Regions from separate parts of the Rhizobium sp. ZPR4 genome, predicted to be linked through region 2. Evidence: riboswitches for the same ligand, from Rfam matches in the RefSeq annotation. Region 2 holds a riboswitch; the other holds the start of a gene.
What was found. A riboswitch is a leader RNA that binds a small molecule or an ion and turns the genes downstream of it on or off. The one in region 2 is predicted to bind S-adenosylmethionine.
Positions count from the first base shown of each region.

Region 1: it holds a riboswitch for S-adenosylmethionine, as region 2 does, so the genes downstream of both, ABOK31_RS00740 (O-succinylhomoserine sulfhydrylase) here and metA (homoserine O-succinyltransferase) in region 2, are expected to answer to the same signal.

Region 1 covers NZ_CP157967.1:139,325-151,122, reverse strand. The annotation lists gene ABOK31_RS00765 (MFS transporter) at 1-1,110, opposite strand, end outside; gene ABOK31_RS00760 (LysR family transcriptional regulator) at 1,212-2,120, shown strand; gene ABOK31_RS00755 (VOC family protein) at 2,130-2,507, opposite strand; tRNA gene ABOK31_RS00750 (tRNA-Gly) at 2,560-2,633, opposite strand; gene ABOK31_RS00745 (2'-deoxycytidine 5'-triphosphate deaminase) at 2,692-3,786, opposite strand; SAM riboswitch at 3,859-3,937, shown strand; gene ABOK31_RS00740 (O-succinylhomoserine sulfhydrylase) at 3,981-5,168, shown strand; gene ABOK31_RS00735 (DNA helicase) at 5,249-5,962, opposite strand; gene apaG (Co2+/Mg2+ efflux protein ApaG) at 6,576-6,968, shown strand; gene ABOK31_RS00725 (Hsp33 family molecular chaperone) at 6,989-7,978, opposite strand; gene argF (ornithine carbamoyltransferase) at 8,027-8,944, opposite strand; gene ABOK31_RS00715 (aspartate aminotransferase family protein) at 9,018-10,217, opposite strand; gene ABOK31_RS00710 (GcrA family cell cycle regulator) at 10,643-11,170, shown strand; gene phoB (phosphate regulon transcriptional regulator PhoB) at 11,320-11,798, opposite strand, start outside.
Region 2 covers NZ_CP157967.1:3,287,938-3,299,735, forward strand. The annotation lists gene ABOK31_RS15875 (lysine-2,3-aminomutase-like protein) at 88-1,140, opposite strand; gene epmA (EF-P lysine aminoacylase EpmA) at 1,137-2,201, opposite strand; gene efp (elongation factor P) at 2,354-2,923, shown strand; gene ABOK31_RS15890 (ABC transporter ATP-binding protein/permease) at 3,055-4,905, opposite strand; gene ABOK31_RS15895 (MoxR family ATPase) at 5,069-5,911, shown strand; gene ABOK31_RS15900 (NUDIX domain-containing protein) at 5,911-6,333, shown strand; SAM riboswitch at 6,410-6,487, shown strand; gene metA (homoserine O-succinyltransferase) at 6,536-7,462, shown strand; gene ABOK31_RS15910 (VWA domain-containing protein) at 7,466-8,659, shown strand; gene ABOK31_RS15915 (hypothetical protein) at 8,770-9,261, shown strand; gene ABOK31_RS15920 (aldose epimerase family protein) at 9,395-10,420, shown strand; gene ABOK31_RS15925 (GntR family transcriptional regulator) at 10,543-11,316, shown strand; gene ABOK31_RS15930 (SIS domain-containing protein) at 11,313-11,798, shown strand, end outside.

The DNA.
Region 1 (11,798 bases), 910 kb from region 2:
AGCTCCGCCGAGAAAGAAGATGCCGACGAAGAGACCATTGATGCGTCCGCGAGCCTCCGGCTTCAGGAGATTGACAGCACGACGGCCCAAGGTCTGGTCTCCGGTGACGCCGACATCGAGCAGGACGGCGCTGGCACCCAGGAGGATCAGCAGGGCCATAGAGTCGCCCGACCGTATTGCGCCTACCCATGCGGCGACCGCCATGGCGGCAAGGACGATCAGATGCGAAGCCAATGTCGCCGTCCGTGTCCAGCCCCTGTCACCCATGCGGCCGAAGACAGAGGTCGCAGCAGCGCCGCCGGCGCCCACGAGGGCAAACAGTGCGATGCCGGATTGGCCAAGCGAGAATGGTGGTTGTGCCAGACGCAGGGCGACGGAAGTCCAGAACAGGCTGAAGCTTGCCATCATCAACGCGGCGGTGAAGGCGCGCAGCCTCAACACCGGCTCCTCCCGCAAGAGATCGAAGAGCGAGCCGATCAAGGCCCCGTAGCTTGCGCTGACCAACGGGCGCCGCTCCGGCAGGCGCAGGGCGAGAACGGCCGCCAAGAGCGCGAGCGTCACCGCACTCATGGCATAGAAACTTCTCCAGCCCCAGAAATCGGCGATCAGGCTCGCTAGCGGGCGCGAGACAAGAATGCCGACCATGACACCGCTCATGACATTGCCGATTACCCGGCCGCGATGTTCAGGCGGTGCCATGGCGGCTGCGATCGGCACGAGGATCTGGATCGCCGAACAGGCCGCCCCCAGCAGGAAGAGGAAGATCAGCAGGCTCCAGCCCGTCGGCGCGAAGGCGGCGGCAATAGCCATGACCAGAGCCGAGACAAGCATGCGCAGCACCAGCCGCCGATTTTCCATGAGATCCGCCAGCGGCACTAGAAAAAACAGGCCAGCGGCATAACCGAGCAGCGAGGCCATGGCTACCAGGCCCGCGCCGCTCTCGGAAAAGCCGAGCGAGGGGCCGATGATGCCAACCAGCGTCTGGGGTGCGAAGAGATTGATGATGATGACGCCGGTGGCGATGGCGAACAACAAGGTCGAAGGAGCGGCCGCTGCCGTGTAAACATCTTCCTCCGGCTCGCTCGTCATGCATTCGGGAACTTGCGACATGAGCTCTCCAATAATTTCTGATAATAAAGATAGCCATGTTTATCGCCTTGTTGCATAATGCGGCAATTGAAATGAACTAATAATGATTATGCGAGTTCAGCATGAACATTCATGATCTGGAAGCTTTCGTCGCTGTGGTGGAAACGGGCTCGATTGTCGCGGCCTCTGCACGCATCAATCTGACCCAGCCGGGCATCACCCGGCGCATACAGAACCTGGAAGACAGTCTCGGCATCGCCCTCCTCGACCGGCAATCGAAGCCCCTGAGGCCGACGGCGGCGGGACGCGAGGCCTATGAGCATGGGCGCCGGGTGTTGCGCTCGCTCGATGATCTCAAGGCCGGCGTTTCGCCCGGCGGCACGATCGGCGGTGAATTTCGCCTCGGGATCATGCCCTATCTCTCCGAAGCGGCCTTATCCGCTCCGCTTGATGAATTGCGCAGCCAGTTTCCGCAATTGACGCTACGGATCGTCACCGGCTGGTCGCCACAGCTGATCGAGCAGGTCGCGCACAGTCAGCTCGATGCGGCGACGGTCTGCCTGGCGGAGGGGCTGCAGCCGCCCGACAATGTGGTCGGCGAGATGCTCGGAGTCCATGCCGTCATTCTGGTCGCAGCGCCCTCGCTCGGCGTTCCCAAGGAACCAAGACTTGAAGATCTCTCCCGCTTTCCCTGGATCATGAACCAGAGCGGCTGCGGCTTCCGTGCCTTCATTCAGCATCGCTTCGAAGCCGAGCGCCTGCCCTTCGATGTCGGGGTCGAGGCCATGAGCGCCGATCTGCGCATGTCGCTGGTTGCGCGCGGTCTCGGCATCGGTGTCCTGACGCCGGCCGCACTGGCGGACAGCCGCTGGCGCAATGCTATCGAGATTATCGAGGCCCCGGATTTCACCCCCAAAGTGGTCAATTGGCTGGTGCACCGCCCGCCGGCTGGGCGTCTTGCCCGCCCAATCGCGACCTTCGGTGAAACACTGGCGGAAGCGCTGAAAGCGAAGAGGCCCTTCTTGACCTGAACCCGGCAATCAGACGCCGGGTCTGTTGACCATCGCCTCGATATTATAGCCATCGGGATCGAGGACGAAGCAGGCATAGTAATCCGCGGTGTATTCCGGACGCGGGCCGGGAGCACCATTCTCCTTAGCGCCGGCTTCGAGCGCGGCGCGATGGAAGGCATCGACTTGCGCCCTATTCTCAACCCGGAAGGCGACGTGCAGGTGCGTCAAAGGTTGTTTGCTACCGGTGTGCTGGATCTCGAACAGGCTGCCATCACCGACGTCGAACGCCCAGAACACGCCTTCCTTTCCGAAGGACAGGCCGTACCCCAAGGGCACGAAAGCCCGCTCATAGAAAGCCTTGCTCCTATCGAGATCGCTGACTTCGATGGTTATGTGGTCGATCAAGGCTAGTTCTTCCCCCCAATGATACAGAGAACAAGCGAGTCAAACTGGGGGTTGGAGCGGGTGAAGGGAATCGAACCCTCGTATTCAGCTTGGGAAGCTGCTGCTCTACCATTGAGCTACACCCGCCTGCATCTTTGAGATGTCCAACAGTTGGCGGCCTCTGTCAAGGCCGGTCGGTGGACGTCTAGAGCCGGAAGTGCTTCGAGAGCTTCAGGCCCTGTGCCTGGTAGTTGGAGCCAAGGCCGGAGCCGTAGAGGCTGCTCGGCTGTTCCAGCATGTGTTCGTAGATCAGGCGGCCGACGATCTGGCCGTCCTCGAGGATGAAGGGCACCTCATGGCTGCGCACTTCGAGCACCGCGCGGCTGCCGCGGCCGCCGGCCGGCGCATGGCCGAAGCCCGGATCGAAGAAGCCGGCATAATGGACGCGGAATTCGCCGACCAGCGGATCGAACGGCGTCATTTCGGCGGCAAAGTGCGGGGGAACGTGCACCGCTTCGCGCGAAACGAGGATATAGAACTCGTCCGGGTCGAGGATCAGCTCGGTACGGCCACGGCTATAGAGCGGCTCCCAGAAATCGAAAATATCGTGCTGCGCCTTCTTGTCGACATCGACGACCGCCGTGTGGTGCTTGCCGCGATAGCCGATCAGCCCTTCCTTGTCGCCGGCGAGGTCGATCGACAATGCAATGCCGCCGCCGGTGATATTCGGCTTCTTGCTGGCAACCAGCGTTTCCGTCTCGTGCAGCGCCAGAAGTTCCGGCTCGGTGAGCAGGGCCTGGCCGACGCGGAAGCGGATTTGCGACAGGCGCGAACCACGACGCACGACAATCGGGAAGGTGCGCGGGCTGATTTCGAGATAGAGCGGGCCGGAATAGCCGGCCGGGATCTTGTCGAACTCCTGCGCCCGGTCAGTGATGACGCGGGTAAAGATGTCGAGACGGCCGGTGGAGCTCTTCGGATTGGCCGAAGCCGACATGTCTTCGGGCAGGTCGAGGCGCTCCATCAGCGGCACGATGTAAACGCAGCCGGTCTCGAGCACTGCGCCTTCAGAGAGATCAACGACGTGGAGCTTCAGCCGGTCGAGCTTGTCGGCGACCAGATGCGACGGGCCTGGCATGAAGCTGGCGCGGACGCGAAAAGCATGCGAGCTGAGCCGCAGATCAAGGCTTGCCGGCTGGATCTGATCGACATCCAGTTCTCTCTCGCTCGTCAGCCGCCCCGTTTCGAAGAGCGCTGCAATGGCGCGGTCGGCCAGAATTCCAGTATTGCGAGCCATCATGCTTCTCTCATAATTTGCCGCAGACAAAACCAAACTCGGGGAATTGACGCAAGCCGTCAACGGCAGTATTGCAACTTATCCCGTGGTGATTTGGCCGGTCGGCTTGCAGCCACGTTAAACAAATGGCTAAAAAGACCGGGGTTGAACCGGTCTGCTTTCGCGACCGGTTTTTTTGTTTTGAAAGTGGTGATGGCATGAGCAAGACTTGGCGCCCCGCAACCCAGCTCGTACACAACGGAACGCTTCGTTCGCAGTTCGGCGAGACCTCCGAAGCAATCTACCTGACCCAGGGCTTCGTCTATGACACCTCGGAAGCGGCGGAAGCTCGCTTCAAGGGCGAGACGGACGGTTTCATCTACGCCCGCTACGGCAGCCCGACCAACGACATGTTCGAAAAGCGCATGTGCGCGCTGGAAGGCGCTGAAGATGCTCGCGCCACGGCTTCGGGCATGGCCGCCGTTTCCGCCGCCATCCTCTGCCAGCTGAAGGCAGGCGATCATATCGTCGCTGCCCGCGCCCTTTTCGGCTCCTGCCGCTGGGTGGTCGAGACGCTCGCGCCGAAATACGGCATCGAATGCACGCTGGTCGACGGCCGCTTCACCGAGAACTGGGAAAAGGCCATCCGCCCGAATACCAAGGTCTTCTTCCTCGAAAGCCCGACCAACCCGACGCTGGAAGTGGTCGATATCTCAGCCGTCGCCAAGCTCGCCAACCAGATCGGCGCCAAGGTCGTGGTCGACAACGTCTTTGCGACGCCGCTCTTCCAGAAGCCGCTGGAACTCGGCGCCCATATCGTCGTCTATTCCGCCACCAAGCATATCGACGGCCAGGGCCGTTCGCTGGGCGGCGTCATCCTCTCCGACAAGCAGTGGATCGACGAGAACCTGCAGGACTATTTCCGCCACACCGGCCCGGCCATGTCGCCGTTTACGGCCTGGACGCTGCTGAAGGGCATCGAAACGCTGCCGCTGCGCGTTGCGCAGCAGACGGCGAACGCCTCCAAGGTAGCCGATTTCCTCGCCGAGCAGGGAAACAAGGTCGCTCGCGTGATCTATCCGGGCCGCAAGGACCATCCGCAGGCCGATATCATCGCCAAGCAGATGAGCGGCGGCTCGACCCTCGTCGCCTTTGAGCTCAAGGGCGGCAAGGAAGCGGCCTTCAAGCTGCAGAACGCACTGGAGATCGTGAAGATTTCCAACAATCTCGGCGACTCGAAGAGCCTGATCACCCATCCGGCCACCACGACGCACAAGAACCTCACCGACGAGGCCCGCGCCGAGCTCGGCATTTCGCCGGGCACCGTGCGCTTCTCCGCCGGCATCGAAGACAGCGCCGATCTGGTCGAGGATTTCGCCCGCGCGCTCGAGCAGGTTTCCGCCTGATATCAATCGAGCCGCCCGGATTTTCTCCGGGCGGCTCGACCTGCCTTCATCTCATCGGGCGATGGCAGGAACGGCAGCCGTCAGCTGGCGGCCTTGAACTGAACCCGACCGTTGTTCAGGAAGACCATCTTGTCGAACAGCCCGAGATCCAGCGGATTCGGTAGGCGAACATCCGCAAGATCGGGCACGGGTTTCAGCGCCGGATCGTAAGACCGGTCGATCTGCGAGATGAAGACGACGATCACACCTCCCGCACGCGCAAACGCCTTCAACGTCTGAACCTGGATCATCAGTTCCGGCTTCTCACGCTTCTGATCCAGCAGCTGCAGAAAATCGATCACCGCCAGCGTGCCGCGCGACGCCTGGGCCAGCCTCTCGACGATATAGTCGCCACTGATGGCGTCGGAATTGTCGAACTCGAACAGATCGGCAAATTCCGCGTGATCGGCACCGATGACCGGGAAACGGTCCAGAACGACCTTTTCCGTGTCCTCCAGCGTGAAGAAGACGCTGCGATTGCCGGCCTTCATGGCTTCGACGGCGAGCCTCAAGCTCATCAAGGTCTTGCCATGGCCGGGCCGCGCGCCGACTAACACCAGATCGCCCGGGCTCAGACGCGAATACAACTCGCCGATTGGCACGGCTGAGCTGGTTTTACTTGCAAGCAAGCTCCAGCCTTCAAAACCTTCACCAGCCGCGACGCGATCCAGCGCGGCGTGCAAGGGGATATTCTGCTGGCGAGACAGGAGCTTCGCCTTACGCTTCAAATGATAAACAGGGGCAGAAAGCCTCATCTAAACCTCCTATTGCGAGCAATGACCGCAACCCCTCCTTATGCCAGGTGCTCAAACAGTCGGTTTGGATATCGACGGCCCCGCATGAAATATACTTTCCCGAGTGGAGGGGGGAGGCACGGGCCATGCCAGAATCAGATCATAGCCGAAATCCTCCTGGCAGGGAATCCGGGCAAGTTCCCTCCAAGGAACATAAAGAAAGAACAGGGGTTATATGGCCGGGAGATTTTAACAGCCGGTGATCAGATGTGACGACCGATCATTGAAGTGCACCAGCAATTGCGGCAAGCGTATCTGCCCGCCGCATGCTCCGTCAGCGGGCATTATGGTAGACGAGATTAAATGACGAGCGAAACAAGATACTTTGAGAAGAAAGGACTAACCTTTTTCATCGGCCGTAATAGCTGAATTTCAGAACGGTCCGGCACCATGAGCCAGATTTCATCACGCCGTTCCTTGACGGAATGGATTGGTTATAGGATACCGCTAAATATCCCGCGCTTTGCGGGAGCGGTGGAAAGCGGATAATATGCCGCAGACTTGAAAATGCTGAAACGACAATGAGGGCTTCATGGAGCGCTCAACGTTTCAGAGCAGTGGCAAGGTATCAGGCATGTATCGCGCCCTAACACGCGACATCGAAGTGGTTGTAGAGCCGTTTTATCTGGAGGAGCAATCCGATCCGGACGATGATCGTTATGTCTGGGGATACCGCATCGTCATTTCCAACCACTCGGAGCAGGCCGTGAAACTGGTGACGCGCTACTGGCACATCACCGACATGAACGGCATGGTGGATGAAGTGACGGGGCCAGGCGTCGTCGGCGAGCAGCCGCATCTGAAACCCGGTGATACCTATGAATATTCTTCCGGCTGCCCGTTGGACACCCCGTCAGGCATGATGTTTGGCCACTACCAGATGGAAACGGACGACGGGGAACTCTTCCATGTCAAGATCCCCGCCTTTTCGCTGGATACGCCGAACCTGTTGCGCACGCTGAACTGAGCCGCCGCAACCGGGCAGCGTCAAGCCGCTTCTATTTCAGCCACTTCGAAGCGATAGGTCGTCGAGCAGAACTCGCAGGTCACGGCGATTTCGCCATTCTCCTGGCTGGCCTCGATTTCCTCGGCCGTAAAACCCTTCAAGACGCCCTTCAGCTTGTCACGCGAGCACGAACAGCGATCGTAGACGGCCTTCGGTTCATAGACGCGTACGCCGCGCTCGTGGAAGAGACGGTAGAGAAGCCGCTCGGTGCCCACCTGCGGGTCCGTCAACTCGTCGGCATCGATGGTTTCCACCAGGCTGCGCGCTTCCGCCCAGGCGTCGTCCTCGACATGATCGCGCAGACCCTCGTCGCCGTCGCCGCCGTGAAGATCAGGCTGGCGCATGCGCTCTGGAGCTTCCGGCAGGAACTGGGCAATCAGGCCGCCCGCGCGCCAGCGGTGACGCGGCTTGCCATTCTCGTCGCGATCGAAGAGTTCTGCAGCGCCGAGGCGCACGCGCGTCGGTATCTGTTCCGACTGGCGAAAATAAGTACCGGCGATCTCCTCGAGCGAGGCACCATCGAGCGCGACGATACCCTGATAGGGCTGGCTGAAACGCCCCTGATCGATGGTGAAGGCGAGCACGCCCTTGCCGAGCAGCTGCTCGGGCTCTGTCCGGCCTTCGGCGACAGCCTTTGCCAAAGCCTCTTCGTCGAAGCGGGCATAGGCGCGAACATTTTCCGGCGTCGTGAAATCGGCGACCAGAAGGTCGACGGGACCATCGCCCTTGGTCTGCACGGTGAACTTGCCTTCAAACTTCAGCGATGTGCCGAGCAGGACGGTAAGGACGATCGCCTCGGCCAGAAGGCGCGCAACCGGCGTCGGATAGTCGTGCCGGGCGAGGATCGCGTCCAGCAGCGGACCAAGCTGCACGGCACGGCCGCGCACATCCAACCCTTCCACCTGGAAGGGAACGACATGATCGTCACCGGCAAAATCGAACTGACCCAGCGTTGCGGCATTTTCGGCCATTGCTTTACTCCTACTGCGCCCGCGCCCTTGAGACGCGGTTTGATATCTTCAGATCGCGCCCAGGCACCAAGCAAGAATCGACTTTTGCGCATGAAGGCGGTTTTCCGCCTCATCGAAGACAACGGATTGCGGACCGTCGATCACCTCGTCCGTCACCTCCTCCCCGCGATGGGCGGGCAGGCAGTGCATGAACAACGCGTCTTTGCCGGCCTGTGCCATCAAAGCCTTGTTGACCTGATAGGGCTGGAAGACGTTGTGACCGCGAGCCCGGTGTTCCTGATTCATGGAAACCCAGGTATCGGTTACCACGCAATCGACGCCGGCGACCGCACGGTCTGCATCATGCGAGAGCATGATTTCGGCGCCCTCGTTGCGGGCCCAGTTCAGATAGTGATCCTTGGGCTCGGAACCAAGGGGTACCGCCATATTCATGCGATAGCCGAAACGAGCCGCCCCTTCGATCAGCGAATGCAGTACATTGTTGCCGTCGCCCGTCCAGGCGACCGTCTTGCCCTTGATCGGGCCGCGATGCTCTTCGAAGGTCATGATATCGGCCATGATCTGGCAGGGATGCGTGTCGTCGGTCAGCGCATTGATGACCGGGACGGTCGCGTGCTCCGCCAGCTCCAGCAGGCGGGAGTGGTCGGTCGTGCGGATCATGATCGCGTCGACATAGCGCGACAGCACCTTGGCCGTGTCGCCGATCGTCTCGGCGCGGCCGAGCTGCATTTCGGTGCCGGAGAGGAACAGCGTCTCGCCGCCCAACTGGCGCATGCCGACATCGAAGGAGACGCGGGTTCGGGTGGACGGCTTCTCGAAGATCATCGCCAGCATCTTGCCGGCGAGCGGCTTGTCGGCCGTGCCGGCCTTCTGCGCGCTCTTTCGGACGATCGCATCGTCGATGATATTGCGCAGATCGGCAGCCGGAACGGCAGAGAGGTCGAGAAAGTGTTTCGGAGAAGCCATGTCCTTACCTGTACTCCAGAAAAAACAATAACGCCCGCGTGGGGCACGAACGCCCCATTTGCGGGCGGTAAACTCAAGCCGATTTTTTGGTGCGGGCAGCGCGTGCGCGTTCGGCAGCGCGCTCGAGACGGGCAAGACCTTCGCGCGCCTCTTCGGCCGTGACGACCAGCGGCGGCAGAAGACGGATGACATTGTCGCCGGCCGGCACGCCAAGCAGATGCTCGGCGCGGACTGCCTGCAGCAGATCCGCCTGCGGAATGGCCGCCTTGACGCCGAGCATCAGGCCTTCGCCGCGAACATCCTCGATGATATCCGGGAAGCGATCCTTGAGCGACGCGAGCCCCTGGCGGAACACCAGCGCGACATCGCGCACATGCTGCAGAAAGCCTTCGGCGAGTACGATGTCGAGAACCGCATTACCGACCGCCATGGCGAGCGGATTGCCGCCATAGGTCGAGCCGTGAGTGCCCGCCTTCATGCCGGAAGCAGCTTCCGCCGTCGCAAGGCACGCACCGAGCGGGAAACCACCGCCGATACCCTTGGCGACCGCCATGATGTCAGGCTTGATACCGGCCCATTCATGGGCAAAGAGCTTGCCCGTGCGGCCGACGCCGCACTGTACTTCGTCGAGGATCAACAGCAGGCCGTGCTCGTCGCAGATCTGGCGCAGCCCGCGCAGGAATTCGTTGGTGGCCGGGCGGATGCCGCCTTCGCCCTGCACCGGCTCGATCAGGATCGCGGCTGTCGCATCCGTGACGGCGGCACGCACGGCATCGAGATCGCCGAACTGCACCTGGTCGAAGCCCGGAGCCTTCGGGCCGAAGCCTTCGATATACTTCTCCTGACCGCCCGCGGCGATCGTCGCGATGGTGCGACCGTGGAAGGCGCCCTCGAAGGTGATGATGTGGAACTTTTCAGGATGCCCCTTGGCGAATTGATAGCGCCGCGCCGTCTTGATGGCGCATTCCAGCGCCTCGGCGCCCGAATTGGTGAAAAACACCTTGTCGGCAAAGGTCGCTTCCGTCAGCCGCTTCGACAGCTTTTCCTGACCGGGCACCTCATAGAGGTTGGACAGGTGCCAGACCTTGTCGGCCTGTGCCTTCAATTCGGCGACGAGATGAGGATGGGCGTGACCGAGCGAGTTGACCGCGACGCCGGCTGCGAAATCGAGGTAGCGTTCGCCATTTTCGGTGACCAGCCAGACGCCCTCGCCTCGCTCGAACCGTAGCGGAGCGCGCATATAGGTGTCATAAAGCGGCGTGGTCTCGGCCATGGCCATTTCTCCTCGATCACAACTTTAAGGACCGATCGCTTCCGTTTGATGAAACGGGTCCGAAAAAATCAAAAATGCCGCCTTGCGGCGGCCTGGGCACTATTGATGTTTTGCACCGCGATGTCAACAAAACTGGCGTTTTAGCAGGTGCGAGATAGCGCTTGCGGGCAAAAGAGCTGGGTTCGGCGGCGCCTATTGCAGAAATGCCACGCCTGGACAGCAAGTTGGGGAAAACCTCGAAATCGATTCCTCAAGATTCCCGCGACTCTTGTCACGGAGTCAGCCTCACACTAGGTTAAAAACCAATTGCTAGACTGCATGCGGCGGAACTAGTCACCACAATTTTAGAGCGTTTCGCGCCTTGTTACCATGCGAGGCAATGGTGAGGGATTCTGCCATCGGAAACGCGACAGCGGAGACAGGGCATGAATTGGACAGACGAACGCGTCGAGAAGCTGAAAAAGCTATGGTCCGAAGGGTTGAGCGCCAGCCAGATCGCTGCGCAGCTCGGTGGCGTGAGCCGTAATGCCGTCATCGGCAAGGTGCACCGCCTGAACCTTCCCGGCCGAGCGAAGGCTGGCGGCACGGCAACCGCAGCGCGCACGCCGAAGCGTAGCGCCGCAGCGCCTCGCGCCGCGACCTACGGATCGCGCGTTGCAACCCGCGCGGTGGTCACCCGCCAGCAGGGCGCAACCATGCTGAAGGAAGAGATCGAGGTCGATTCCGTCAACGAAATCCAATATCGCCCGGCATCGAACGTCGTCGTTCCGATCTCCCGCCGCCTCGGCCTGACGGAGCTGACGGAACGCACCTGCAAGTGGCCGGTCGGCGACCCGCTGAAGGATGATTTTCACTTTTGCGGCAATGACAGCCCGGATTCGTCGCCCTACTGCACCTATCATCAGCGCATGGCCTACCAGCCCGTGCATGATCGCCGGCGCAACAACGGCTGAAAGCCATAAGCAAAACCAAAGAGAAACGGGCCCCTCGAGGCCCGTTTTTCTATTTCCGCCGCGACTGCATAATTTAAGAGGTTACAGCGACCTTAACGCGTCTTGAAAGACGCGTGACGCAGTAATGTTGATGCCTGAGCGGCTTGCGCTCAGGCTTCCATGGAATAGCCCGCGCCGCGAACGGTGCGGATGACATCCTGCATATTGGAGAAATTAAGCGCCTTGCGCAGGCGGCCGACATGGACATCGACGGTGCGTTCGTCGACGTAGATATCGTGACCCCATACGCCGTCGAGCAGCTGCGACCGCGAAAAGACGCGGCCCGGCGAGGACATCAGGAATTCCAGCAGGCGGAATTCCGTCGGCCCCAACCGCACTTCGCGGCTCTTGCGGTGGACGCGATGGGTTTCGCGGTCCAGCTCGATATCGCCGCAGCGCAGCACCGTGGAGAGAACCTCCGGGCGGGCACGCCGCAACATCGCCTTGACGCGGGCCATCAGCTCCGGCGTCGAGAACGGCTTGACGACATAATCATCCGCGCCGGTCGAAAGCCCGCGCACGCGCTCGCTTTCCTCGCCGCGGGCCGTCAGCATGATGATTGGCAGGCGCTCCGTCTCCGGCCGCATAC
Region 2 (11,798 bases):
AACGCTCCAAAATTCGCCACTACGTTTTATTCAAAAAACGTCATCACAATCAGAGCGTCAGTAAACTATAGACTTGCGCAGCGGCATTTAACCTTCCGGCGGATAAATGTGCTCACCGCCGCGATAGTCCGAAACCGAATAGCAACCTTCGCGCAACTCGCGAACCGAGCCTTGGCCGATGTCGGCCTTGCCGTAGCCACCCGGTATATCGAGAATATAGGTCGGTTGGCAAAGGCCCGAGATGCGGCCGCGCAGCGCCGCAACGATCGCCTGTCCCTCGGCGATGCCAAGGCGGAAATGGCTGGTGCCGGGCGCGAGGTCGGGATGGTGCAGATAATAAGGCTTTACCCGCGTTTCGACGAAAGCCTTCATCAGCGCCGCCAGCACATCGGGATCGTCGTTGACGCCCTTCAGCAGAACCGACTGGCTGACAAGCACGATGCCCGCATCGACCAGCCGGGCGCAGGCAGCCCGCGCCTCCTCCGTCAGCTCGCGTGAATGATTGGCATGCAGTGCGACATAGATGGTCTTACCGCTCGCCTTCAGCGCCGCGATCAGCGTCGCATCGACCTTCGAGGGATCGACGACGGGGATGCGCGTGTGGAAGCGGACGATCTTCACATGGTCGATATCGGCAAGCTGCCTCAAGATCTCTTCGAGCCGCCGCGGCGAAAGCACCAGCGGATCGCCGCCGGTAAGGATAACCTCCCAGATCTCCCTGTGCTCGCCGATATAGGCAAAGGCGCCGTCGAGCGCATCGCCGTCCAGCGTGCCGAGCCCTTGCGGTCCGACCATCTCGCGGCGGAAGCAGAAGCGGCAATAGACCGGGCAGACATGCACGGCTTTCAGAAGCACGCGGTCCGGATAGCGATGCACGATACCTTCGACCGGGCTATGCGCGTGATCGCCAATCGGATCGGCGCGCTCCTCGGGCGTGACGATGAGTTCCGCCGCATCAGGCACGAACTGCCGGGCAATGGGATCGGCGGGGTTCTCGGGGTCGATGAGACGCATCACGGTCGGCGTCAGGGCAACGGCATAGCGCTCCGCTACCACTTCGAGCGCAACTGCCTGGTCGGCATCGATCAGCCCGGCACGTTCAAGCTCGCCGATGGTCCGGATCGGGCGCATCACATTCATGCGTCATACTCCACAACCGGCGCCCAGAGCACCTGCTCGATCCGCGAGGCGCCGGTTGCCAGCATGACAAGCCGGTCAAAGCCGAGCGCGATGCCGCTCGCCTCGGGCATGACCGCGAGCGCTTCCAGAAACTCCTCGTCCAGCGGATAGGTCTCGCCATAGACGCGCTGCTTTTCCGCCATCTCGATCTCGAACCGGCGGCGTTGCTCCTCGGCATTGGTGAGCTCGCCGAAGGCATTGGCAAGCTCGACGCCACAGGCATAGAGCTCGAACCGCTCAGCAACGCGATGATCCCCGGCCGAGGGCCGCGCAAGTGCTGCCTCGGAGACGGGATATTCGTCAAGAATCGTGGCACGGCCGAAGCCTAGATTCGGCTCGATCTTCTCGACCAGCACTCGGCTGAAGAGGTCCTGCCACAGGTCGTCCTCCGCCACGCGCATACCGGCCTGGCGCATATCCGCCGCCAGGCGCTCGCGATCCGTCGACCCATCGAGGCCGATAGAGGCAAAGAGATCGATGCCGGCATAGCGCTCAAAGGCGGCCGCAACACTGATGCGATCGGGCGTAAGGAACGGATCAATCTCGGCGCCGCGATAGCTCAGTTTTTTAGCCCCCACCGTTTCCGCAGCAAGTGCCAGCAGCGCGGAGCAATCGGCCATCAAGGCCTCGTAGCTCTCACTCGCCCTGTACCATTCGAGCATGGTGAATTCCGGATGGTGCAGCGGCCCACGCTCGCGATTGCGGTAGACATGGGCAAAGCACGCGATGCGCTCTTCGCCGGCCGCAAGCAGCTTCTTGCAGGCAAATTCCGGCGATGTGTGCAGATAAAGCGGCAAAGCCTTGCCGTCTGTCGTCAGCGCCTCGGTCTCGAAAGCATGCAGATGCGCCTCGTTCCCGGGTGACACCTGCAGCGTCGCCGTATCCACCTCGATGAAGTCGTTGCGCGCAAAGAAAACCCGCAGCGCCGCCTGGATGGCATTGCGGCCGATGAGGAACGGCCGCCGGTCCGCATGGACATTGCGGGTCCACCAGGGGGACGCTTTGCTCGTCTTTGGCTTCATTCCTAGCTTTCTTCCGCGCACCGGCCACGTTGGGGGGTGGCAATTTCCGTTGATTTAGGGTAGTTGCGCCCCCAAGCAAACAAAAGCTGCGTCTCGGAGAGCATTCAGACAGTCCCTCTACGACGCAAAACGCAGCGTTACAAGGAAGTCTTATGGTCAAGGTCATCGCCTCTTCCGTCCGCAAGGGCAACGTTCTCGACGTCGACGGCAAGCTCTACGTCGTTCTCACCGCTCAGAACTTTCATCCGGGCAAGGGCACTCCAGTCACCCAGGTCGACATGCGCCGCATCGTCGATGGCGTGAAGGTCTCCGAGCGTTGGCGCACCACCGAGCAGGTCGAGCGCGCTTTCGTCGAAGACGTGAACTTCCAGTATCTCTATGAAGACGGCGAAGGCTTCCACTTCATGAACCCGGCCACCTACGACCAGGTCGTCGTCGACGTTGAAACCATGGGCGACCAGAAGGCCTATCTGCAGGAAGGCATGACCTGCATCCTGTCGATCCATGAAGGCATTCCGCTGGCACTCGAACTGCCGCGCCACGTGACGCTCGAAATCACCGAGACCGAACCGGTCGTCAAGGGCCAGACGGCATCGTCTTCCTACAAGCCTGCCATACTGTCGAACGGCATCCGCACCCTGGTGCCGCCGCACATTACCGCCGGCACCCGCGTCGTCATCGCCACGGAAGACAATTCCTACGTCGAGCGCGCCAAGGACTGAGCGATCAGCTTCTTTCCGTATTGAAAAACGCCCCGTCCCGGTGACGGGGCGTTTTTCGTTTTGGGCAAATTGAAGCCAGAGCGGCGGCGATGCGAGGACTTACCCTGCCGCCCTAGTTACGGCGCGCTTGGTTACGGTGCACTGGCCTTTTTCTCATCCGTCTGCGCAGCACCGGCAGTTTCGGCAGGCGTTGGCATATCGGTGCTGTGCTCATGCGGAGCCAAGGACTGCAGGTGCAGGACGCGCGGCGACATGGCGTGCATGAAAGCATCGGAGCGGCCGATATAGATCAGGGTTGCATCCTCCAGTTCTGCCAGCAGAGCAAAGGCCTTCGCCTGAACTTCGGCCTCCAGCCCTTCCAGGGCATCGTCGAAAACGACCCATTTCGGCTTCGCGAGCAGCAGATGCGCAAAGCCGACGGCCTTCTGTTCTTCTGTGTCGAGCAATCGATCCCAGCGGGCCTGCGTGTCGAGACGGCTCTTCAGGCGGCCAAGCCCCACCTTGTCGATGACGGTATCGACGGCGGCATCGTCATAGGCGTCCCGATCGTCCGGAAAACAGATTGCCTCCCTGAGCGTGCCGGTCGGCACATAGGGCGTGTGCGGCACAAACAGCATATCGTCCATCGGTGGCAGGCTGACCGTGCCGGAACCGCTGTACCATTGATGCGCCAGCACCTCGAACAGCAGCCTGCGGTTCACGCCGTGATCGCCGTTGATCATCACATGCTCGCCAGCATTGATCGTCACGGTACCTTCCGCGATCCGGAAGCCGTTTTCCGTCGCCTCGTCATTGGTCTTCGTCGAAATCTCCAGATCGGTCCAAACCATCGTGCCCGGTGCCGCCTTTTCGAAGACGAGGGTGTGCGGCATCGGCGTCTTGTCGTCCATTTCCGTCAGCGCCTTGCGGAAATCGGTCACGCGCATCAGCGTGGCACGCCATTCGGCAATCGGGCCGAAATTGGCGACATACCAGCGCAGCGCGGAATTGACCTGATTGAAGGCGCCAACCGCCACCATCAGCTGGCCGAAGGTCAGGCCGCCGGAGAAATAGGCGGGCGCGGCAACGAGGATGGGAATGATCAGCACCAGCCAGCCGTAGCCGGCAGAAACCCAGGTAAGATTGGTATTGGCAATGGCGAGCTGGCGGATGACGGCAAGCACGGCTGATATATCGAGATTGATCCGCCGGCGCTCGTTCTCCTCGCCGCCGGCAATCGTGATCGCCGGCATGTGCTCGTTGGCATGCATGAGCGCGAAGCGCAGCTCAGCCTCCTTCGAATAGCGATCCGCGTTCAGCCGCACCAGACGGCGGCCGACGAATTGACTGAGGAAGGACGCCGATCCGGCATAAAGGATCGCCGCCCAGACCATATAGCCCGGAATGGAGAAGCTCATGCCCCTGAGGTGAAAAACCATGCCGCTGGAGAGCTCCCAGAGCACGCCGATGAAGCTCAAAAGCAGGATCGTCGCCTGCACCAGGCCGATGGCCAGACCGGTCGAGCTTTCGGCAAGATTGCGGGCGTCCTCATGCAGCCGCTGGTCGGGATTGACGCCGATAAGACCGGAGGAAGCAAGGCGAAGCGCACGCTTGGCCTGCAGCCATTGATCGACCAGATCGCGCGCCAGCCCTTCGCGCATATAGAGCGCGGTCATCTGGTTGAGCCAGGCCTGGACGACGTTGAGGACCAGCAGCGAGCCAGCTATGATGCCGAAGACGCCGAGCTGATGGAAGAAAGCGGAAATATCGCGCCTTGCCAGCGAATCGTAGAAGGGCGCATTCCAGCTATTGAGCAGCACCTGGACATAGGCCGTGACCAGAATGATCACGAAGAGCGCGACAGTCAGGGAAATGATCTTGATGCGAACAGCCGAATTCCAGAAAGCGGAGAACATCATCCTCAGCCGAAAGAAAAGGCTCAAATCGTATCCGACCTGTTCGTTTCCCTGGATATTCGGCTTGGCTTGCTTTTCAACTGCCATCAGCACTTCCCTGCGACGCGTCCCGTCAGTTAATCATGACCCGCCCTCATGTCCACCCTTGCAATAGATCGGTGGGATCACATTCCTATATACACGGTTTCGCGTCTTGAACCGAATAAGGTCAGCAATTAGCTTGCACTCGAAAGATTGAGAAAGCCTTCCGATGCAATTCCAGGGAACTGCCGACTATATCGCCGACAAGGATCTGATGGTCGCCGTCAACGCCGCCATAAGACTGGAGCGCCCGCTTCTGGTAAAGGGCGAGCCCGGTACGGGCAAGACCGAACTTGCACGCCAGGTGGCCGCCGCCCTCGGCCTCGACCTTATCGAATGGAATGTCAAATCGACGACGAAGGCCCAACAGGGTCTCTACGAATACGATGCAGTCTCTCGCCTGCGCGACAGCCAGCTCGGCGACATCAGAGTTCATGATGTCAGGAACTATATCCGCCAGGGCAAGCTCTGGCAGGCCTTCACCTCACCGAAGAAGTGCGTGCTGCTGATCGACGAGATCGACAAGGCCGATATCGAATTCCCGAACGATCTCCTGCAGGAACTCGACCGCATGGAATTCCATGTCTACGAGACCGGCGAAACGATCCAGGCCGCGATCCGCCCGATCGTCATCATCACCTCGAACAACGAGAAGGAATTGCCGGATGCCTTCCTGCGCCGCTGTTTCTTCCACTATATCCGTTTTCCCGACATGGAGACGCTGAAGCGCATCGTCGAGGTGCATTATCCCGGCATCAAGCAATCACTCGTCCATGCGGCGCTGACGCAATTCTTCGAAATTCGAGACGTGTCGGGCCTGAAGAAGAAACCCTCGACCTCCGAAGCCCTCGACTGGATTCGCCTGCTGGTCGCCGACGACGTCGATCCCGAAACGCTGCGCGCCGATGCGAAGAACGCGCTGCCGAAGCTGCATGGCGCATTGCTGAAGAACGAGCAGGATGTCCATCTCTTCGAACGGCTGGCCTTCATGGCGCGAGGGCAAGGAAAATAATGCAGCCGGATGCCGTCAAGGTCCTGATCTACGCCGTTCGGGATGGACATTTGCTTGTCTTCGACGAGCCGGATTTCCCAACGATCGAACCGCAGGTGCCGGGCGGTACGGTCGAGGAAGGCGAAGATCTGGCTCTGGCAGCAGCGCGCGAATTTGCCGAGGAGACCGGATTGATTGCGGATGCCATTCATCCCCTCGGCGTTAGTGATTATCGATTTGAAAAGAATGGGCGTAGCCATCTCTATCGCCGGCATTATTTTCGCTGCCATGTGCCTGAAGCGACACCGGCCGAATGGCATCATTTCGAAACGATGCCCTTTGGCGGCGGCGAACCCATCCGCTTTCGCTTTTTCTGGATACCGGTTGCCGAAGCGCGGAAGCGCCTGGGCTACGACATGGACGCACTTCTCGACCATCTGTGAGGGAGAAACGACACCAGAGAGCGGCCGCACGGGCGACCCGTTAGCCCATTGACCCGCCGGAATGACAGGTTTATGAAATCTCTCTCGTGGTGATTTGGCCGGCCGGCTTGCAGCCACGTTAAATAAGTCGCTAAAGGGCCGCGTGCGGACCGGTAGCGATTCATGATCGCGGCCGGTTTTTTTGTATTTGGCGAGTGAAAAGATGCCCATCAAGATTCCCGATACGCTCCCCGCGTTTGAAACCCTTCAGAATGAGGGTGTGCGGGTGATGACCGAAACGGTGGCGTTCCGTCAGGATATCCGCCCCCTTCAGATCGGGCTCTTGAACCTCATGCCGAACAAGATCAAGACCGAGGTCCAGATGGCGCGCCTGGTCGGCGCATCGCCGCTGCAGGTGGAGTTCTCGCTGGTGCGCATCGGCGCGCACAAGGCAAAGAACACCTCCGAGGAGCATCTGCTTGCTTTCTACGAGACCTGGGAAGAAGTGAAGCACCGCAAGTTCGACGGCTTCATCATCACCGGCGCGCCGATCGAGCTGCTGAACTATGAAGACGTCACCTACTGGAAAGAGATGCAGGAGATCTTCGAGTGGACCGCCACCAACGTCCATTCGACGCTGAACGTCTGCTGGGGCGCGATGGCGGCGATCTACCATTTCCACAACGTGCCGAAATATACGCTGACGGAAAAGGCCTTTGGCGTCTATCGCCACCAGAACCTGAAACCCTCCTCAGTCTATCTCAACGGCTTCTCCGACGATTTCGCCATTCCGGTCTCGCGCTGGACCGAGGTAAAGCGCACCGACATCGAAAAAGTGCCCGGCCTGCAGATCCTGATGGATTCGAGCGAAATGGGCGTCTGCCTCGTGCACGAACAGGCCTGCAACCGGCTCTACATGTTCAATCACGTGGAGTATGATTCCACCTCGCTGGCGGACGAATATTTCCGCGATGTGAATGCGGGCGTGCCGATCAAGATGCCGCACAACTACTTCCCGCATAACGACCCGGAAATCTCCCCGCAGAACCGGTGGCGCAGCCACGCGCATCTGTTCTTCGGCAACTGGATCAACGAGATCTACCAGACCACGCCGTATGATCTGGAGGAGATCGGCCAGGAAAGGACCTGAGGCTTGTTCATTCCCTTCTTCCTGAAACTGAAGGAAGCGAAGGTGCCGGTGACGCTCCGGGAATTCCTGTCGCTGCTCGGGGGAATGGAAGAAGGGATTGCCGATTACGACGTCGAGGCCTTCTACTATCTAGCCCGCGCGACGCTGATCAAGGACGAGCGCTTCATCGATCGCTTCGATCAGGTCTTCGCCGACTATTTCCGCGGCGTGGAAGCGATCGGCGGCAATACCGAGGGCGATGTGGTCGAGCCGAGGGCCATACCCGAGGAATGGCTGCGCAAGCTCACCGAGCGGTATCTGACCGAAGAGGAAAGACGAGAGATCGAGGCGCTCGGCGGCTTCGACAGACTGATGGAGACGCTGCGTGAGCGGCTGGCCGAGCAGAAGGGCCGGCACCAGGGCGGCTCGAAGTGGATCGGCACGGCAGGCACCTCGCCCTTCGGCGCCTATGGCTACAATCCGGAAGGCGTGCGCATCGGCCAGGAAACATCGCGCCACCGCCGCGCGGTAAAAGTCTGGGATCGGCGCGACTTCCAGAATCTCGACGACGGCGTCGAGCTCGGCACCCGCAACATCAAAGTGGCGCTGAAACGCCTGCGCCGCTGGGTGCGCGAGGGGGCAGCCGAGGAGCTGGATCTCTTCGGCACCATCCGCTCCACCGCCGAGCATGGCTATCTCGACGTCCAGACGCGGCCGGAGCGCCGCAACGCCGTCAAACTCCTGATGTTCTTCGATGTCGGCGGCTCGATGGACGACCATATCCGCGTTGTCGAGGAACTCTTCTCCGCCGCCCGCGCGGAGTTTCGTCACATGGAATATTTCTACTTCCACAACTGCCTCTATGAAGGTGTCTGGAAGGACAATCGCCGCCGGCGCGTCGACATTACTGCAACGACGGACCTGATCCGCACCTTCGGCCCCGACTACCGTGTCGTTTTCGTCGGCGACGCCTCGATGAGCCCCTACGAGATCACACAGCCCGGCGGCTCGGTCGAGCATTGGAACAAGGAGGCAGGGCAAGCCTGGCTCGCCCGGATGACCGGCCATTTCCGCAAATGCATCTGGATCAACCCCGTGCCGGAAAGCTATTGGGGCCATACGACCTCGATCTCGATGATCCGGCGGCTGATGAGCGACCGCATGTACCCTCTGACACTCGGCGGGCTGGAAAAGGCGACGCGGGAATTATCGCGCTGAATGTTCAGCATTTGCCTCTCGCGGCGCCACCAAATAACCACAACCATTTGTAGAAAGAGAAGGATGATAGATACCTCCCCGCATCTTCGGGGAAATCGGTGGAGATATGCGTGCACTACGCTGTGAAATTTCTTCTCTTCATCGCAACCATTTTGCTCGTTTCGCAGCAAGCAAGATCCGAAGAAGGGGGCTTCTCCGGACAATGGGAACAGATCGACTCCAACGCCAGCGTCGGTGAAAAGTGCCGCATGGGAATAATCAGGCAGGGCAGGTTTATGAGGATCAGCACCAGCAATGGCTGGAGCGCTACTGCGGAGACGAGCAGTTATGGAAACGCGAGTTACGCGGCGGGTATAGGACGCTGGAGCTCCTATATGGAAAAATACGGTCAAAAGGCGTTCCATATCCTTCTCGCCGTTCGCGGTGACAGGTTGATGGTGATCATGGAGGCCGAAAAAGCGGATGGGTCGAACCAATTAATTCGCACGCTTTTCAGCAGACAGACAACCAACTCTCTTCACGACAAGCCGGACGGATCAGGACGAAATCGACTGCCTTTCTTATGCGCCTCACATTCACAGCATAACGTGTCAGTCTACTAGTTATGGGCAAAGCCTAATCAGACCTTGCTCCCTTTCCACCCGCCCCTAAATTTCGCCATCGGACTGGTTGCGGAACGACGAGAATGGGGGCAGGGTCTGGCCTCACATACTCAAAAGCAATGGATGAGTTGATATGACGGAAAGCACTTTGCAGCGGGAAGTTTTTGGGACGACAGCCGATGGAGATACGGTCTATCGCGTCAAGATCGTCGGTGGCGGGTTAACCGCGCACATCATGTCGTGGGGCGCGGTCATCCAGGATCTTCGCCTTGAGGGCCACGAGCCCTCGCTCCTGCTCGGCTTTGACGATTTTGCCGATTATCCCGCCCATTCCTCCTATTTCGGCGCCACGCCCGGTCGCTGCGCCAACCGCATCGGCGCCGGCCGCTTCACGCTGGATGGCAAGGAGTATCAACTCGAGCTCAACGAAAAGGGTGTCACTCACCTGCACGGCGGCAAGGACAATATCGCCAAGCGCAACTGGACGATCGTCGAGCACGATACCGACCGCGTGGTCCTGAAGATCGTCGATCCCGATGGCCGCGCCGGCTATCCCGGCAACTGCGCGATCCAGGCGACCTACCGGGTACATGGCAACGGCGAACTGTCGGTCACCTACGAATCCACAACCGACCAGCCGACCCTCGCCAATGTCTGCCAGCACGCCTATTTCAATCTCGACGGCCGCGACGATGCGCTCGGCCACGACATCATGATCGCCGCCGATCACTACACGCCGACGGACGACAAGCAGGTCCCGACCGGCGAGATCCGCTCCGTCGAGAGCACCGTCTTCGATTTCCGCGAGATGTCGCCGATGAAGCGCTTCGACGGAAGCGAACAGGCGCTTTACGACCACAATTTCTGCCTGTCGACCGAACGCACCGCCAAGCGCTCCGTCGTGCTCGCCCGCAGCGTCAATTCCGGCGTATCGCTTGAGGTCCGCACCACCGAGCCCGGCGTGCAGTTCTATACCGGCTTCAAGCTCGATGTGCCGGTTCCCGGCCATGACGGCCGCAAGATCGGCCCGTTCGCCGGCTTCTGCCTGGAGACGCAGGTCTGGCCCGACGCTATAAACCACGAAGGCTTCCCAAATGCCGTGCTCCGCCCGGGCGAAGTATTGCGGCAGGAAACGGATTACATTTTCACCAAGAACTGAACCGGGCGCGCGCCGCTTTCCTGACATTCGGCCGGGCGTCCCAAGCGCCCGGCCGATTCTTTTTTGCGCTTCGACCAGATTCATCTTGTGAATTGGTTCTAAATAGGTTCTATATGGCAGCCATGGATAGAACCAGTTTGATCGCCGAATTGAACAATCGCGGCCTCAGCGATGGGACTGGGAGCGGGCCGCTTTACAAGCGCCTGGCACAGGCGCTGACCGGCCTTATCCAGGAGGGTCTGCTGAAACCAGGCACGGCGCTGCCGGGCGAGCGCGATCTTGCCAGCGCACTGGAAATCGGCCGCGTCACGGTCAGAACCGCCTACCGCGACCTCCTCACCTCAGGCGTCATCGAATCCCGCCATGGCAGCGGTACCTTCGTTTCGCAGCATGTCGAGCGCATCGAGCAGCCGCTCTGGCGCCTCTCCTCCTTCTCGGCCGACATGCGCTCGCGCGGTCGCGAGCCGGGAGCTCGCATCCTCCAGCGCACCATCAGCACACCGGCGCCGGAAGAATCCTTCCTGCTCGGCCTCGGCCTCGATGAGCCGGTGTTGCGGCTCGACCGACTGCGCCTCGCCGATGGTCAGCCGCTTGCCATCGAGCGCGCCGTCGTTCCCATCAAGTTCCTCGGCGAAAACGCCATATCCGAAGGGTCGCTCTACGATGCGCTGGCCGCCAAGGGCTTCAAGCCCGTCCGTGCCCAGCAAAGGCTGACCGCCGTGACGCTCGACCCCACCTCCGCATCGATCCTGACCGTCAAGGCCGGGGCGCCGGCGCTGCTGATCGAGCGCGTTTCCCGCCTGGCCGACCAGCGCGTCGTTGAATATACCCGCTCGCACTATCGCGGCGATGCCTATGATTTTGTTGCCGAATTGAGAATTGGAGATGACCTATGAGCGAGACCCAATCCCTGATGCTGACGGAAGCCGGCCAATCGCCTGAGGTGGTTGCGACCCTGCTTGAAAAGGAAAAGCCCGCCTTCGCCGAGATCGCGAAGCTCTTCTCGACCGGCCAGCCGTCGCTGATCACGACGGCGGCGCGCGGCTCATCCGACCATGCCGCTACCTTCTTCAAATATCTCTTCGAAATCTCCTGCGGCATCCCGGTCGCCTCAGTCGGCCCGTCGATCGCCTCCGTCTATGGTGCACCGCTGAACCTGAAGGGCGGCATCCACTTCACGGTGTCCCAGTCCGGCGGCAGCCCTGACATCATCGCCATGCAGGCGGCCGCCAAGAAGGGCGGCGCGACCACGATCGCCGTTGTCAACGTCACCGACAGCCCGCTCGCCAAGGAAGCCGACATCGTGCTCGGCCTCAATGCCGGCAAGGAACAGAGCGTCGCCGCCACCAAATCCTTCATTGCCTCGGTCGCAGCCCTT